Regions from separate parts of the Streptomyces sp. NPDC000880 genome, predicted to be linked through region 3. Evidence: riboswitches for the same ligand, from Rfam matches in the RefSeq annotation. Region 3 holds a riboswitch; each other region holds the start of a gene.

Region 1 (5,457 bases), on a different contig from region 3:
GCCCAGCGCGCCGTGCTGCCCGCCCCCGCCGCGCGGATCGGCGGGCTGCGCATCGCCGCGCGGTACGAGGCGGCGCAGGCGGACGCCTTTATCGGCGGCGACCTCTTCGCCGTACAGGACACGCCCTTCGGGGTCAGGCTGGTGGTTGGGGACGTACGGGGCAAGGGGCTGGGGGCGGTCGAAGCGGTGGCCGTGGTCCTCGGGGCCTTCCGGGAGGCGGCCGAGCAGGAGAGTTCGCTCGAAGGGGTCGCCTCGCGTCTTGAGCGGGCGCTGACCCGCGAGGGCACGCGGCGGGACGAACTGGACGCCGTCGAGGGGTTCACCACCGCCGTGCTCGCCGAGATCCCGCGCGGCGACGCCGTGGTGCGGGTGGTGAACCGGGGCCATCCGGAGCCGCTGGTGCTGTACGCCGACGGGGACCTGGACATCCTGGAGCCGACCTGGCCCGCGTTGCCCCTGGGAATGGGCGAACTGGGCGCGTGGCCGGACCGGTCGGAGGCGCATCCGCTCCCCCCCGGGGCCACGCTGCTCCTCTATACGGACGGCCTGTCCGAGGCGCGCGACGCGGGCGGCGTCTTCTACGACCTCGGCGAGCGGCTCGCGGGCCGGCTCTTTCCCGGGCCCGAGGAGCTGCTGGACGCGCTCGTCGACGACGTACGACGGCATACGGGCGGCGCAGCCACGGACGACATGGCGCTGCTGGCGGTCAGCCGTCCCACCGAGGGACAGCCGGACCGCCGCAGGATCGTGCCGGTGGTCAGAGCTCTGGGAGGCTCTGACCGTCGGAGCAGGTGATGGCCATCGCGCGGCCACGGGGCCGACGCAGGGCCGACACTGTGCGTAGTCGAAGCGCACCCCTCCGCATAACATTTGATGCACTGTCAGGTGGGGGCCCCGATCTGAGTGCCGATCAAGTCGCCCGACTCCGGCCGCTTGTGTCCTGGTAAGTCCCCGCCGAAGTCGTTAACGATCAGTCGGAACAGCTTGGAATACGACCCTGGAGTCTATTAACGTTCGATAACGCAGCGCGGTCGTCCCAGTCGTCGCAAGAGACGGCACCGTGCGCACGCGCCGAATCCCGCAAGGGAACCGGGGAACCACCAATTGGGGTGAATCGGGCACCTTTGCCGCTCTTTCCGCGGTCGAGGCGCCCGTAGGAGACCTTCCTGCTCCGAACCCGTCAGCTAACCCGGTAGGCGAGAAGGAAGGAAGGAGCACGCCTCCGTGGCGTCCAACAAGCCTGCCCCCGAAGCACCCTTCGGAACCCTGGAAACTGAGTTTTTCGGCGACGAACCGGCGGAGCGGGCATGGGAGGAATGGAACCCCACCGAGGATTCCGTCCATCCGGTGCGCGGCCGGCACCGTGTCATGAAGCAGCGAGGCGGGCTCGCCCGTAGCTCCACGGTGCTCGGCGTCGGCGTGATCGCCGCGGTGGGCGCGGGCGGCATGGCCACCGCGCAGGACAAGCCGCCGGTCTCCATATCCCTCCCCGATTCGATCGCGGACAACCTGCCTGATGCCCAGTCCCTGCCGGGCGTGGGCTCCCTGATGTCCGACGGCGCGTCGGACGCCGACGCGGGGAACGTGAACGCGGCCCCGCTCACGGCGATGACCCTCGCCGCGGACCCCGGCACCGGGGCCGGAACGGACAGCGCGTCCGGCGCCGGTGAGGCGCTGCGCGCCCGCATTCTCCAGCAGGCCGAGCAGCAGCAGTCGGAGGCGGACGCCGAGGCGAAGGCGGCCGCGGAGAAGCTCGCGGCCGAGAAGGCGGCGGCGGAGGCCGCGAAGCAGCAGACCGCGGCGGAGGCCAAGGCCGAGGCCGAGAAGCGCAAGGCCGAGGAGGCGGCGGCGGCGAAGGCGGAGGCGGCACGGCTGGCCAAGCTCGCGAAGAGCTTCGCCCTGCCCACGTCCTCGTACACGATCACCTCCACGTACGGCGAGTCCGGCTCCATGTGGTCCTCGGGCCACCACACCGGCCTGGACTTCGCCGCCCCGACGGGCACGCCGGCCAAGGCGGTCCACGGCGGCACCGTCAAGTCGGCGGGCTGGTCCGGCTCTTACGGCTACCGCATCGTCCTCGAGCTCGCCGACGGTACCGAGGTCTGGTACTGCCATCTGTCCTCGATGACCGCGAGCGCGGGCCAGCAGGTGACGACGGGCGAGACGATCGGCCGCGTCGGCGCGACGGGCAACGTGACGGGCCCGCACCTGCACCTGGAGGTCCACACGCCGGGTGGGTCGGGGCTCGACCCCATGGCGTGGCTGCGCGGCAAGGGCCTCAGCATCTGATCGTGCGCCACAGTCCCCGGCAGCCCTGGCGCACACCCCCCGAGGCCAGGGCTGCCGGTACAGCGCGTAGAACGGAATAGCGCGTACCACCACGGCCGTTGATCAAACCATGACTACTCTCCGAACTCTCGGCTCGTCCGACATCGCTGTTTCCCCGCTCGCCCTCGGGGGCAATGTCTTCGGCTGGACCGCCGACCAGGCGCAGTCCTTCGCCGTGCTCGACGCGTACACCGCCGCCGGCGGCAACTTCGTCGACACTGCCGACATGTACGCCTACTGGGCACCGGGCAACGAGGGCGGCGAGTCCGAGACCGTCATCGGCAACTGGCTCGCCGCGCGCGGCAACCGCTCCGACGTCGTCGTCGCGAGCAAGGTCGGCGCGCACCCCCAGTACCAGGGACTGTCCGCCAACATTGTCAAGGCCGCGGCTGAGGAATCCCTGAAGCGGCTGCGTACCGACTACATCGACCTGTACTACACGCACTACGACGACCTGAGCGTCCCCGTCGAGGAGATCATCACCGCCCTCGACCAGCTGGTGCAGGACGGCAAGGTCCGTGCCATCGCCGCGTCCAACATCAGCGCAGAGCGGCTCCAGGCGTCTTTGGACTTCTCGGAGCGCGAGGGGCTTGCCCGTTATGTCGCCCTGCAGCCGGAGTACAACCTCATCTCCCGCGATACGTACGAGGGCGATCTACAAGACACCGTCGCCCGTGCCGGGCTCGCTGCCGTCCCTTACTCCGCGCTCGCGTCCGGTTTCCTCACTGGTAAGTACCGGCCGGGTGTGACGGTGGACAGCGCACGGGCCGCGGGCGCCGGCGAGCACCTGGAGAACGGGCCGGGCCTGACGGTCCTCGCTGCGCTCGACAAGGTCGCCAAGGCACGTGGCGCGCAGGTCGCGACCGTCGCGCTCGCCTGGCTGGCCGCGCAGCCGACCGTCGTCGCGCCGATCGCCTCGGCCCGCACGGTCGAGCAGCTGCCCGCGCTGACCGCGGTCGCCGAGCTGGAGCTGACGGCCGACGAGCTGGCCGAGCTGACCGCGGCGTCGGCCACTTCGAGCGCGTGAGGTTCCCCCGGACGAGGTCTGGGGGCCATTGAGGACATCGGGTCCGTCGGAGGCCCGGTGAAGGCTAGGCCCTGTCCGGGCGGACAGGGCCTAGCCGCGGTACGGGTTGTAGCCGCCGTAGTCGCGGTGCGGCGGCGGTGTCCGTACCCGGCCCGTCGCCCGTGCCGCGTACGTCAGCGCGGGACCGGCGACGTCCTTGCGCTGCCACAGGTGGTGCAGCAGCTCCTGCTCGCGCTCCGCGAAGTCCGGGCCCGCCGCGTCGCGGTGGGCCCGGTGGCGCAGAAAGGCCAGGGACGTCGCGAACCGCTGGTACTCCGACACGGCGTGCGCGGCGGCCGGTCCGTGCGCGCGGCGGGCGACCTCGCGGGCCATCGTGCGCGCCCGCATCGAGGAGAGCGCCGGCGGCTCGGCGGCGGTCAGCCAGCCGGCCGCGGCGTACGCGGGCAGCTCGGCGGATATCGTGCGCAGTTCGCGCTGACGGGTCCAGATCGTCAGCCAGGTCAGCAGCCCGAAGGCGGGGACCATGAACGCTCCGTACACGGCGTAGAAGCCCCACGGGCCGAAGAGCGACGACGAGCCGTTCCACAGGGCGTGCATGCCCATGGCGAGGGCGAGGCCGAGCAGCGGCAGCACGATCCGGCGGATGCGCTGGCGCTGGGCGGCGCGCGCGGCGATCCCGAAGCCGATGCCGGTCAGCACGGTGAAGAGCGGGTGCGCGAACGGCGCCATGACGACGCGTACGAAGAAGGTCGCCGCGGTCACCGAGGCGAACCCCGATGTGCCTATCTCCTGGTCCTCGCCGAAGGCGGTGCCCAGGTAGAGGATGTTCTCGGTGAAGGCGAAGCCGGTCGCGGTGAAGCCGGCCACGACCACGCCGTCGACGATCCCGGTGAAGTCCCGTCTGCGGAAGATGAAGATCAGCAGGATCGCCGTGGCCTTCGCGCTCTCCTCGACGATCGGGGCTATCACCGTCGCGCCGAGCGTGTCCGCGCTCGCCGGGTCGGCGGTGGCGGTGGCTATCCAGCGGGTCGCGAAGGAGTTCGCGATGATCGCGACGAGGGCGGCGGCGAACGCGCCCCAGGCGAACGCGAACAGCAGATTCCGCCAGGGGCCCGGCTCGACCCGGTCCAGCCAGCGGAAGGCCGCGGTGAGGAGCGGGACGGGAAGGGTCGCGAGGCCGAGACCGACCAGGAAGCCGTGGGTGCCGGTCTGTTCGCGTACGAGCGCGAGGATGACGAGGCCGGAGAGGGCGAGGAGGGTGATCAGCGCCCCCGCCCGTACCGCTCTGCTGTGCCAGAGCCGGGAGGCGCGGCGCGGTTTGTAGCGCCAGCGGGCACGCTCCGGTACGGCGGTGAGCAGCTCGGCGAGGTGCTGCTCCTCGAACGCCGGGACCGCCGGATGCGGTGCGGGGTCCTGCGGGGGCGACTCGGACACCCATTGACCCTAACGAGGGACACTGACAACTGGCGATGGTGTCCGGGGTGCTACTCAGGGTTACGCGGGTCCCAACGCGCGGCGGAACAGCAGGTCGTGCACCTTGTGGCCCTTGTCCAGGCCCTGTCCTTCGAACCGGGTGAGCGGGCGGAAGGCGGGGCGCGGGGCGTAGCCGCCGTCCTCCTGGGTGTTCTCGAAGTCCGGGTACGCGGAGATCACCTCGAGCATCTGCTCGGCGTACGGCTCCCAGTCGGTCGCGCAGTGCAGGATCGCGCCGGGCTTCATGCAGGTGGCGGCGAGGGAGAGGAACTCGGGCTGGATCAGCCGCCGCTTGTGGTGCCGCTTCTTGGGCCAGGGGTCGGGGAAGAAGACGCGCAGCCCGTCGAGCGAGCGGGGCGGGAGCATCTCCCGCAGGAGGATGATCGCGTCGCCGTTGGCCACCCGGATGTTGGACAGCCCGTTCCGCTCCGCGAGACCGAGGAGATTGCCCTGGCCGGGGGTGTGGACGTCGACGGCCAGAATCCCGGTGGCGGGGTCCTCGGCGGCCATCTGCGCGGTGGCCTCGCCCATCCCGAACCCGATCTCCAGGACGACGGGCAGCCCGCCGAACATCTCATCGAGGTCGAGGACGCGGTGCCCGTCGATGTCGAGACCCCAGACGGGCCACA
Region 2 (5,457 bases), on a different contig from region 3:
GACGGACGGGCACAGACGGTGGTCGCGACGGCGGGCGCCGGCGGCTCGTACCTCCTCACCCGCGACGGCAGCAGCACCCCACGCCCGATCCCCGCGGCGGTCCCGCCCGCACCGGTGGTGGACTCCAACGGCGCGGGGGACGCGTACGTTTGCGGCTTTCTCTACGGGCGGTTGTCCGGCCGCGACCTGGAGGAGAGCGCCAGGCTGGGCGCACTGGCGGGCGCCCACGCCTGCACGGGCGAGGGCAGCACGGCGCTGATCGGCCCCGCCGGACTCGTGCCGTCTCAGGTCTGACGCACGGGACGCATTGGTTCGTACGGCGGGCTCCTCAGCCGTCGTACGGAACGGGAAAGCCGATCCCGTCCCTCGCCGACTCCTCCCACAGCCGGCGCGCCACCGCCGCGTCCTGCGCCCGCGCCGAGAACGCCGTCGGCTTCGGTGCGCCCTTGAAGGAGCCGAGGCCGGAGGGGCCGTAGTACTCACCGGCCCGAGCGTCCGGGTCCGCCGCCGCACGCAGCACCGGGAGCGCGCCGCCAATCAGCTCCGGCGATTGAACAGTCAGGGAGCCTTTTCCAACCTCAGCTTGAGCAGGTCACGTGGAGGGTGGGGACGGCCTGAACGAGTGCGGTGATGCGGGTGGTGCTGCACCGCTTCGTGGGCGAGAAAATCGGTGGCGCTCCGTGAGGTGAGCCGTTAACTTCCGCCTGAGCGCAGTGAGGTACGAGACGCGACGGCGAAGGGGAGCCAGGCATGGAGACTGAGGGCGCGCGGACCGACCGTTTGGGCTTGCTGCTCGACCAGTTCGACCAGGCCAGGGAGATGGCCCAGGTGCGGCTGACGGGGCTCGGTGACGAGGAGTGCCTGTGGGAGCCGGTGGCCGGTTGCTGGTCGATCCGGCGCCGGGGCGAGGCGGCGACGCCCCGGGCGTACGGGCCGGGCGAGTGGGTGCTCGACAAGGGCGCCCCGGACATCCCGGCGAACGAGTACGCCGAGATCTCCCGGCAGGCTGCCGGCGGCATGACGGTCGCCAAGATCGCCGATGACTGGAGCGTGAGCGTCGAGCGGGTCGAACAGATCCTCGCCCACACCGGTGCGCCGGAGCCCGACGAAGTGCCGGTCACCACCATCGCGTGGCGGCTGGGGCACCTGCACTCCTGCTTCGCGGGCCAATGGGAGTGGACCTTCGGTGAACGGCGGCAGGAGCCGAAGCTGCTGGTCGACTTCACCCCCTCCGCCGCCTTGGCACTCGAACGGTTCTGGGCGCTGATCGACCGCTGGCGCGACAGCGTCGCCGCCATCACCGACGAGCAGCTCGACACGGTCGGCTTCTCGCAGTACCCGTACGGCTCCGATCCCGACGACCCATTCATCGCCGTGCTGGCGGGGGCCAACCTCGAATTCATCCATCACATGGCCGAGATCGCGTTGCTCCGCGACCTGTGGCGGGCCCGCTTCACCACTCCCGGGTAGGCCCGGGCGCGCGGCGAGGGTGTTCCATGGCGTTTCCGATCCACACGCCAGTGAGCGGTTGGTGGAGCTGGACACGTCGATGCCGGACGGGTAGACAAGCACACGAGTTTCGACATGCCATAGGCGCGCCACGCGCCGTAGCGGCGCTCGCTCTGCAGATTTTCGAAGTCGAGGCGGGCGCTGCTCTGCGCCATGCTGGTGACGGTGACGACGCGGCTCCCCGGCTGGTCGAGGAGTCTGGGCAGCAGCAGCGCGGTGAGTGCGTAGTGCCCGAGGTGGTTGGTGCCGAACTGCGACTCGAAGCCCTGCGCCGTGGTGCGGCGGTGGGGTGGCGCGATCAGCCCGGCATTGTTGATCAGCAGATCCAGCCAGGGTCGGGGGTGAGCCGCACTGCTTCGCGTACGGAGTCCAGGTCGGCCAGATCCAGCGGCAGCAGCCCGGCCCGCGCGCCCGGCACCTCGGCGCGCAGCCGGTGCATCGCGGCCGCGCCGCGGTCGTGGTCGCGGGTGCCGAGCAGCACCCGCGCCCCGGCGCCGGCGAGGCCCGCGGCGACCGCGAAGCCGATGCCGCGGTTGGCACCGGTGACCAGGGCCGTACGGCCCGTCAGCCGGGGCAGGTCCCTCGCACCCCACCCCGCCGCCATCACAGGGGCAGCAGGTTCGGGCGCTTGGCCTCGACATGGTCGCCGGAGCTCTCGCCGCGCAGCCGTCGGCCGATCCACGGCACCAGGTGCTCACGCGCCCAGTGGATGTCGTCACGGCGCACGTCGAGCGGGCCGCGCCGCGGCTGGGGCGGCCACAGCTGGTCGGGGTCGGCGGGCACATCGATTCCGAGTACCTGGGCGGCGCGCAGCGCAACCCGGGTGTGTCCCTCGGGCGACAGATGCAACCGGTCGGCGTCCCAGGCGCGCCTGTCCTGAACGGACTTGAGCGACCAGAGGTCGAGGACGGGGCAGTCGTAGCGGTCGGCGATGGACCGTACATGCGCGGTGTACGTGGCGATCTTGCCGCGCAGATGGCGCAGCACCGGCACCCCGCGCGTGTCGAATCCGGTGGTGACCATGACCGTGCCGACCGCACTCGTGAGGTCGGCGACGGCGCGCTCGAAGCGCTCGGCCACGTCGTCGGGGTCGGTGCCCGGCCGGATGATGTCGTTGCCGCCGGCGCAGAACGTCACCAGATCCGGGGCGAGTTCCTTCGCCCTCGGCACCTGCTCCTCGACGATCTGGTCGAGGAGACGGCCGCGCACGGCGAGATTGGCGTACCTGAAGGTGTGCTCCGGGGTCCGGTCGTCGAGCAGGACCGCGAACCGGTCAGCCCATCGACGTACATCCCGTTCGGACCCGGGTCTCCCACGCCCTCGGTGAAGCTGTCACCGATCGCCGCGTACGACCCGAATGCGCCATTTTTCCCTGTTCTCGAATCGTCTGCCACGAGACCACATCTTTCCCTTACGGATGTGACCTACGCGACCGCAAGGAGGGGTTGACGAGGGGTGATCTTTGCCACCGGCCAAGTTTCGTCCAACCCGGAATACGCCGACTCCCCCCGCGCCGCCGGGTGGCGGTGCGAGGGGAGAGCGGTGTGCTGTCTGCGCCTCGGCTGGATCAGGCGGACCGGACGCGGATCAGATGGAGACGCCGTACTGGCGCAGGTAGGCCAGCGGGTCGATGTCCGAGCCGTAGCTCGGGCCGGTACGGATCTCGAAGTGCAGGTGCGGGCCGCTGGAGTTGCCGGTGGAGCCGGAGAGGCCGAGCTGCTGGCCGCCGCTCACGCTCTGGCCGGCGGAGACGGAGAGCGAGGAGAGGTGGGCGTACTGCGAGTAGTTGCCGTCGCTGTGCTGGATCACAACCTCGTTGCCGTACGCACCGGCCCAGCCGGCGGAGACGACGGTGCCCGCGCCGACGGCCTTGACGGTGGTACCGGAGGATGCCGCGAAGTCGACGCCGGTGTGGTAGCCGCTGGACCACATGGCGCCGGTCATGCGGTAGGGGGTGGTGACGGTCGCGCCGTCGACGGGGGCTGTGAAGCCGGAGCCGCTGGTCTGCGGGGCGCTCGCGGAGTCACCGGAGGACTGCGCGGAGGGGTCCGAGCCGGAGTCGGAGGAGGCCTTGGCCTTCGACGCGGCCTTCGGTGCGGCCTTGGACTCGGCCCCGGCCTGGCTCTCCTCGCGGGGCTGCGCCTTCTCCGGAGCCTTCGCCTTCGACGTCGCACCGAGGGTCAGCTTGAGGCCCGGGCGGATCAGCGACGGGTTGTCGCCGATCTGCTCACGGTTGTCCTCGTACAGCTTCTTCCAGCCGCCGGACACATCGTGCTCCTTGGCGATCTTGGCCAGGTAGTCGCCGGCGACGACGGAGTACGTGGTGGGGGCGGCGGCCGGCTTGGCGGCCGCCGGGGTCGCGGCGGCGGTCACTGCCGCAGCCGCCACGGCGGGAGCGGTCTTGCCCGCCGCGTGGGCGCCGGTGGCGCCCATCAGTGGAAGCACGATGACGGCGCCACCCGTGCCGGCGGCGACGAAGCCGCGCGTGATCGGGCTGGTCCTTGGACGGCGGTGCTTACCCTTTGCGGGCATGGCGCATTCCTCTCCGGCGCCTACGAGGTGAGCTGTCGGGTTCGGGCTGGAGATGCCCGGCCGCGCGGTGCGCGACTTAACCCCGAGCCGTCCGGAACTCCGGAATGGCGTACTACCTGGGTCCCCCGCTCCTGCCACGCGTTGGTGGGTTTCGAATTCCGGTCGGCGGCAGGATTAGGCGGTCCGTCCGGATTGACGGGAACGTAAGCGAGACGGACGGGCGGGTACAAGCCATCACTTTCCCGGGTCAATGATCCATGCGATATCGCCACAGAATTCCGGTTACGCTCCGTGAATAATGGATCCCAACGGGATCCCAACTGTCCTTCCGTCAAAGGAATTCGACTCCGCCGCACCACCACGGAACGTCACGGATATGATCCTGCTCACGGGTCGGGTCCCATCTCCCTTACATACGGGGCACGTTATGCCGAACCGGCCAATTCGGACAGAAGTGTCATTTAATGATGATCAGCCGATCGAGCCCACTTACCCCGAATTCCTGTCAACACCACAGGAATTCCACCGTGACCCACCGCCTTTGCTCGACGACTGCCTCTCGGCCTCAACCGCAAAACTGGACAAAATGGTGCCGCGTCCGCGACGGGCCGCTCTTCCGGAACGAGGGGGTGGAGCCGACCGCGGAGGCATCCGGGGCGACGTGGCGAAGGCCGCCGCGATCGCGCCGGCGCAGGCCCCCGCGGCGCGCGGGATGGGTGCGGGATGAAGATCCTGAATACGGTGTCGCCGAAGGCGAATGCGGCCGGGGATTTCTCCGCGTACATCCCGATCATGGATGTCGACCTTCTCGATGTCACCCCTCGTAGAGCCCCCTGATCTCCTTTGGCCCATTCCGAATTGCCCGTCGTCCACTCGAAATTCGCGGCAGGCTTGAGCCGGAGGAGTCGCCGGAATCCGTTGCAGCGGGGTACGGGGGTATGCCGCGCCCCGACGAGCCGTCTGCGCCGTATCCGCTCGTTGCTCCTGAAGCCCTCGCCCGGCCATGGAAGTTCGCGTTCATGGCCGGGTCGATTCGGAGTCGATTCGGAGTCGGATCAGCGGCGACGCAGCCGGATCACGGTGGCGTCCATGTCGCCCTTGAGTCCGGTGTCCAGTCCGTGGTGCAGGAGTACGGCCCCCCGGTGTACGGCGCCGGTGTCCAGGCACTCGTAGGAGGCTGCCGGGTCGAAGCCGCGCAGCCTGAGCCTGGGCGGCTGCTCGCCGTAGTGCTGCGCCTGCAGCCAGGCGAGGACAACGCTCTCGTCGCCGCGTATGTACTGCACGGCGCTGAGCCCGCCCTCGGGCGCCCGCAGCCGGTGCAGCTCGCCGTGCTGCACCAGCGGCCTGATCTTCTTGTAGAGGTCCACCCAGCCGCGTGCCTCGGCGAGCTCCTCATCGGTCCACTCGGTGAGGTCG
Region 3 (5,457 bases):
CCGCGTACGCCTGGCTCCGGGAAAACTCGCCGGTCCACCGGACCACCCTTCCCAGCGGGGTCGAGGCATGGCTGGTGACGCGGTACGCCGATGCCAAGCAGGCCCTCGCCGACCAGCGGCTCAGCAAGAATCCCGCGCATCACGACGAGCCCGCGCACGCCAAGGGGAGGACGGGGATCCCCGGCGAGCGCAAGGCCGAGCTGATGACCCATCTGCTGAACATCGACCCGCCGGACCACACCCGGCTGCGGCGGCTGGTGTCGAAGGCGTTCACGCCGCGCCGTGTCGCCGAATTCGCCCCGCGCGTACAGGAGTTGACGGACCGGCTCATTGATGGCTTCGCAGGCAAGGGGGAGGCGGACCTGATTCACGAGTTCGCGTTCCCGCTCCCCATCTACGCGATCTGCGACTTGCTCGGCGTCCCGCGCGAGGACCAGGACGACTTCCGCGACTGGGCGGGCATGATGATCCGGCACGGCGGCGGTCCGCGCGGCGGAGTCGCCCGCTCCGTGAAGAAGATGCGCGGCTATCTCGCGGAACTCATCCACCGCAAAAGACAAGACCCGGGCGACGACCTCATCTCCGGGCTCATCAGGGCATCCGACCACGGCGAGCACCTCACCGAGAACGAAGCCGCCGCCATGGCCTTCATCCTTCTCTTCGCGGGGTTCGAGACGACGGTGAATCTGATCGGCAACGGCGTGTACGCGCTGCTGCGCAACCCGGACCAGCGCCGGCGGCTCCAGGCCTCCCTCGCGGCCGGTGAGACCGAACTGCTGGCCGCCGGTGTCGAGGAACTCCTGCGCTACGACGGGCCCGTGGAGCTCGCCACCTGGCGGTTCGCCACCGAGGCGCTCGTCATCGGCGGGCAGCGGATCGCGGCGGGCGATCCCGTACTGGTCATACTCGCCGCCGCCGACCGGGACCCGGAGCGGTTCGCCGACCCGGACACCCTCGATCTGTCCCGGCGCGACAACCAGCATCTCGGGTACGGGCACGGCATCCACTACTGCCTCGGCGCGCCGCTGGCGCGTCTTGAGGGGCAGACCGCGCTCGCCACGCTGCTCAGGAGAATGCCGGACTTGCGGCTTGCGGGCGATCCAGCCGATTTGCGGTGGCGTGGGGGTCTCATTATGCGCGGATTGCGCACTCTGCCGGTTGAGTTCAACGCTCGACAGACCTGACGCATTGTCAAGTCTGTGACTTTCACGTGATCTCTGCTGCATCGACTTGTGACTCGCGTTCGAATGCCGCTACGTTCACCGTCGTCCCAGCAGTCACGTGAAAGGCAACCGCATGGGTTCCGCGAACGGGCGACACCGCCGACCTCGCCAGGCGCCGGCCATCGTTGTCGCGGCAGGGGTGACGGGATCGGCCATCGCCATCCCCCTTCTCGGCGCCGGTTCGGCCTCCGCCGCTGACGCCTCCATGTGGGACCGAGTGGCGGAGTGCGAGAGCGGCGGCATGTGGAGCGCCGACCTCGGCAACGGGTACTACGGCGGGCTGCAGTTCTCGCAGGAGGTCTGGCAGGACTTCGGCGGTACGGCGTACGCGCCCCGCGCCGACCTCGCCAGCCGCTCGCAGCAGATAGCGGTTGCCGAGAAGGTCCTCGACGCGCAGGGCCCCGCGGCGTGGCCCAGCTGTGCGCCACTCGCCGGGCTGACGAACGACGGCGCCGCGACCGGCGTCAACCCGGGCATCCTGCCGTTGCCCGAGCAGAGTGCCCCCGCCGAGCCGCTCATACCCGTGACGCCCTCGACCGAGCCCACCGCGGCGCCGTCTGCCGAGCCGTCCGCGGACCCGGCCGGGTCGGCCGAGCCCGCCGCGTCGGCGACCGCGGACGCGACGCTGGGCGCCGACAGCGGCAGCGGCAAGCACCGTGGCGAGCCCGCTCCGGAGAACACCGAGCCGGGCAATACAGACAATGTGCGTGAAGTGGGCCGCCATGCCTCGCGAGGTGACGGTTCGGCACGCGACAATGCGGGCAACCCGGATGGGGCGGTCGAAGCGGACGCCGCGCCCGGCGAGTACACCGTCCGGCCGGGCGACAGCCTGTGGGCCATCGCCGACGAGCAGAAGCTCTCCGGCGGCTGGGCCGGGCTCTACGAGGCGAACCAGCAGACCGTCGGTGCCGACCCTGATCTCATCCTTCCCGGCCAGAGCCTCGATCTAGGCCTGAAGTAGGGGTAATCCGCGGGCGGTTCGCGGGCAAGTTCGCAGGGTTATGTCCGAATCTGTGCAAGTGAGACAAGGGTCTCTTTGTCCCAACTGCCGTGACATGCCCGGCGGAACCACTCATTCCGCCCGCCACCTGCGGAAACGAGAGTTATCGGAGTGGCGAGATGGGCGATTTCTCCCCGTTTCTCACCTTTGAACATCGGGGAGAGCTGTGTCTACGGTCTGAACCGCTCGCCACCGCGGGCACCACTGACCATCACGCCGAATCCTGCCGACGGTCAGGGGAGTAGTCATCGCGCAGAGCGCCGAAGGCAGGAGCGGGGGACCCAAGGTAAGCGCCGGCCCCGGCCGTTGAGATCGACGGCTCCCACCGGCTTGGGGTGAAGCCGCGCGCAGGACGCGCGGCCGGGCAACTCGTCTTCTGGTTCCTGGCGGAACTGGGGATTCCCCATCGGCCCGAACCCGACAGCTCACCTCGTAGGCGTCGGTGAGGAGACGTTCCATGCTGTTCTCCAGCAAGGGCAAGCACCGTCGCCCGTCCGTTTTCAATCGGACTACTCGTTTCGCCGCGATCGCCGGCGTCACCGGTGCGGCCGTCGCCGCCCCGCTCATCGGCGCCACCTCGGCGTCCGCCGCGACCGCCTCCGAGTGGGACCAGGTCGCCCAGTGCGAGTCCGGCGGCAACTGGTCCATCAACACCGGCAACGGCTACTACGGCGGCCTGCAGTTCTCGTCCTCCACCTGGGCCGCGTACGGCGGCACGCAGTACGCCGCGAGCGCCGACCAGGCCTCCAAGTCCCAGCAGATAGCGGTCGCCGAGAAGGTCCTGGCCGGCCAGGGCAAGGGCGCGTGGCCGAACTGCGGCGTCAGCCTGTCGGGCGCCGCGTACGACGGCGGCTCCGCCGACTCCGGCACCACGCAGCCGGCGCAGCCGAAGCAGGAGCGCGCCGAGGTTCCCACCACCCGCTCCGAGCGCCCCGCCGCCCCTGCGAAGCCCGCCGCCAAGGCCAAGGGCTTCAAGAAGGGCGACGGCGAGTACAAGGTCAAGGCCGGCGACACCCTCGGCAAGATCGCCGAGACCGAGAAGGTCAAGGGCGGCTGGCAGAAGCTGTTCGACCTGAACAAGGACATCATCGACGACGCGGACGTCATCTACCCGGGCCAGCAGCTCCACCTGAGCTGACCCGGCTCCGCCCGAGCTGACCCCCCGGGCACCGGAGCACCCCGGTCCTGCGCGCTTTCCCCCGTACGCGCCGGGCGGGGGTGCTGCCTTGTCACTGCCTGTTCATGCCCTTTTCCGTCCCAGCGGGCGGGCATCGGCCGGCCGATGCCCCGGAGCCGGTTAGGCTCTTGCCGCAAGGCCGAGGCGACCCTGCACTGCTTGTGTCCCACCGCTTGCGTCACATTTAGCGTCACATCCCAGAAGGAGATGCTCGTGCCGTCCATCGACGTCGTCGTAGCCCGGGAAATCCTGGACTCCCGAGGCAACCCCACGGTCGAGGTCGAGGTTGGCCTCGACGACGGCAGCACGGGTCGTGCTGCTGTTCCGTCCGGCGCCTCCACCGGTGCGTTCGAGGCTCTTGAGCTCCGCGACGGTGACCAGAACCGCTACCAGGGCAAGGGCGTCGAGAAGGCCGTCCTCGCCGTCATCGAGCAGATCGGCCCGGAGCTCGTCGGGTACGACGCCACCGAGCAGCGCCTGATCGACCAGGCGATGTTCGACCTGGACGCCACCCCGGACAAGTCCTCGCTCGGCGCCAACGCCATCCTCGGCGTCTCCCTCGCCGTGGCGCACGCCGCCTCCGAGGCCTCCGACCTGCCGCTCTTCCGCTACCTGGGCGGCCCGAACGCGCACCTGCTGCCCGTTCCGATGATGAACATCCTGAACGGCGGCTCGCACGCCGACTCGAACGTGGACATTCAGGAGTTCATGATCGCTCCGATCGGCGCGGAGTCCTTCTCCGAGGCCCTGCGCTGGGGCACCGAGGTCTACCACACCCTCAAGAAGGTCCTGAAGCAGAAGGGTCTGTCCACCGGCCTGGGCGACGAGGGCGGCTTCGCGCCGAACCTCGACTCCAACCGCGCCGCGCTGGACCTGATCCTCGAGGCCATCAAGGAAGCCGGCTACGCCCCCGGCAAGGACATCGCGCTCGCGCTCGACGTCGCCGCGTCCGAGTTCTACAAGGACGGCGCCTACGAGTTCGAGGGCAAGTCCCGCTCGGCCGCCGAGATGACCGAGTACTACGAGGAGCTCGTCGCCGCGTACCCGCTGGTCTCCATCGAGGACCCGCTGTTCGAGGACGACTGGGCCGGCTGGAAGGTCCTCACCGACAAGCTGGGCACCAAGGTCCAGATCGTCGGCGACGACCTCTTCGTCACCAACCCGGAGCGCCTCGCCCGCGGCATCGAGGACGGCGCCGCGAACGCCCTGCTCGTCAAGGTCAACCAGATCGGTTCGCTGACCGAGACCCTGGACGCCGTCGAGCTCGCCCAGCGCAACGGGTTCAAGTGCATGATGTCGCACCGCTCCGGCGAGACCGAGGACGTCACCATCGCCGACCTGGCCGTCGCCACCAACTGCGGCCAGATCAAGACCGGCGCCCCGGCCCGCTCCGAGCGCGTCGCCAAGTACAACCAGCTGCTGCGCATCGAGGAGATCCTCGACGACGCCGCGGTGTACGCGGGCCGCTCGGCGTTCCCGCGGTTTCGTTCTGCGAACTGATCGGGCACAGCGCTTTGCGAACTGATCGGCACGGCGCTCTGCGAACTGATCGGTACAGCAAGGGCTGACGCTCTCGTTACCTACGTCCCCGGTCGCGGTCCCGTACCGTGTCCGGGGACGTAGGCGCGTAACGGGGAGGCGAGACCATGGCACGCAACGGGGACCAGGACCGGTTCTCCACCTCGACCCGGCTGCGGCTGCTCGGCGAGCAGACCGCCGCTCGCGTCTACCGGTCGCAAAGCCGCCGGCAGGCCCGCCGCTCCCGGCTCACCGGCCGCGCGGCCTTCCTGGCCCTGGTGGTCTGCTCGCTGGCCGTCGCGCTCGCGTATCCGATGCGGCAGTACGTCTCCCAGCGCGCCGACATCGCCGACCAGGAGCGCCGGATGGCGGACGCCGAACAGCAGGTCGAGCGGCTGAGGGACGAGAAGGCTCGGCTCCAGGACGACATGTACATCCGGCGCCTCGCCCGCGAGCACCTGCATCTCGTGCTGCCGGGAGAGACCGGCTACATCATGATCGCACCCGAGGCCGCCGAGAAGCGCCGCACCGAAGAGGGT

Evidence for each region. Region 3 has a riboswitch for cyclic di-AMP ahead of ACWDO5_RS08360 (transglycosylase family protein). Riboswitches for the same ligand answer to the same signal wherever they lie in the genome.
Region 1: another riboswitch for cyclic di-AMP. It lies ahead of ACWDO5_RS29090 (M23 family metallopeptidase); the one in region 3 lies ahead of ACWDO5_RS08360 (transglycosylase family protein).
Region 2: another riboswitch for cyclic di-AMP. It lies ahead of ACWDO5_RS28170 (M23 family metallopeptidase); the one in region 3 lies ahead of ACWDO5_RS08360 (transglycosylase family protein).

Annotation. Positions count from the first base shown of each region.
Region 1 is NZ_JBSFMS010000123.1:14,979-20,435, reverse strand. It holds gene ACWDO5_RS29095 (PP2C family protein-serine/threonine phosphatase) at 1-795, shown strand, start outside; cyclic di-AMP (ydaO/yuaA leader) riboswitch at 1,060-1,214, shown strand; gene ACWDO5_RS29090 (M23 family metallopeptidase) at 1,225-2,289, shown strand; gene ACWDO5_RS29085 (aldo/keto reductase) at 2,399-3,355, shown strand; gene ACWDO5_RS29080 (PrsW family intramembrane metalloprotease) at 3,446-4,789, opposite strand; gene trmB (tRNA (guanosine(46)-N7)-methyltransferase TrmB) at 4,850-5,457, opposite strand, start outside.
Region 2 is NZ_JBSFMS010000114.1:14,595-20,051, forward strand. It holds gene ACWDO5_RS28140 (carbohydrate kinase family protein) at 1-294, shown strand, start outside; gene ACWDO5_RS28145 (hypothetical protein) at 329-520, opposite strand; gene ACWDO5_RS28150 (DinB family protein) at 751-1,470, shown strand; gene ACWDO5_RS28155 (SDR family NAD(P)-dependent oxidoreductase) at 1,407-1,838, opposite strand; gene ACWDO5_RS28160 (SDR family NAD(P)-dependent oxidoreductase) at 1,826-2,113, opposite strand; partial or broken gene ACWDO5_RS28165 (SGNH/GDSL hydrolase family protein) at 2,113-2,903, opposite strand; gene ACWDO5_RS28170 (M23 family metallopeptidase) at 3,097-4,041, opposite strand; cyclic di-AMP (ydaO/yuaA leader) riboswitch at 4,044-4,198, opposite strand; gene ACWDO5_RS28175 (alpha-galactosidase) at 5,097-5,457, opposite strand, start outside.
Region 3 is NZ_JBSFMS010000017.1:13,376-18,832, forward strand. It holds gene ACWDO5_RS08350 (cytochrome P450 family protein) at 1-1,184, shown strand, start outside; gene ACWDO5_RS08355 (transglycosylase family protein) at 1,297-2,184, shown strand; cyclic di-AMP (ydaO/yuaA leader) riboswitch at 2,472-2,677, shown strand; gene ACWDO5_RS08360 (transglycosylase family protein) at 2,681-3,361, shown strand; gene eno (phosphopyruvate hydratase) at 3,614-4,900, shown strand; gene ACWDO5_RS08370 (FtsB family cell division protein) at 5,047-5,457, shown strand, end outside.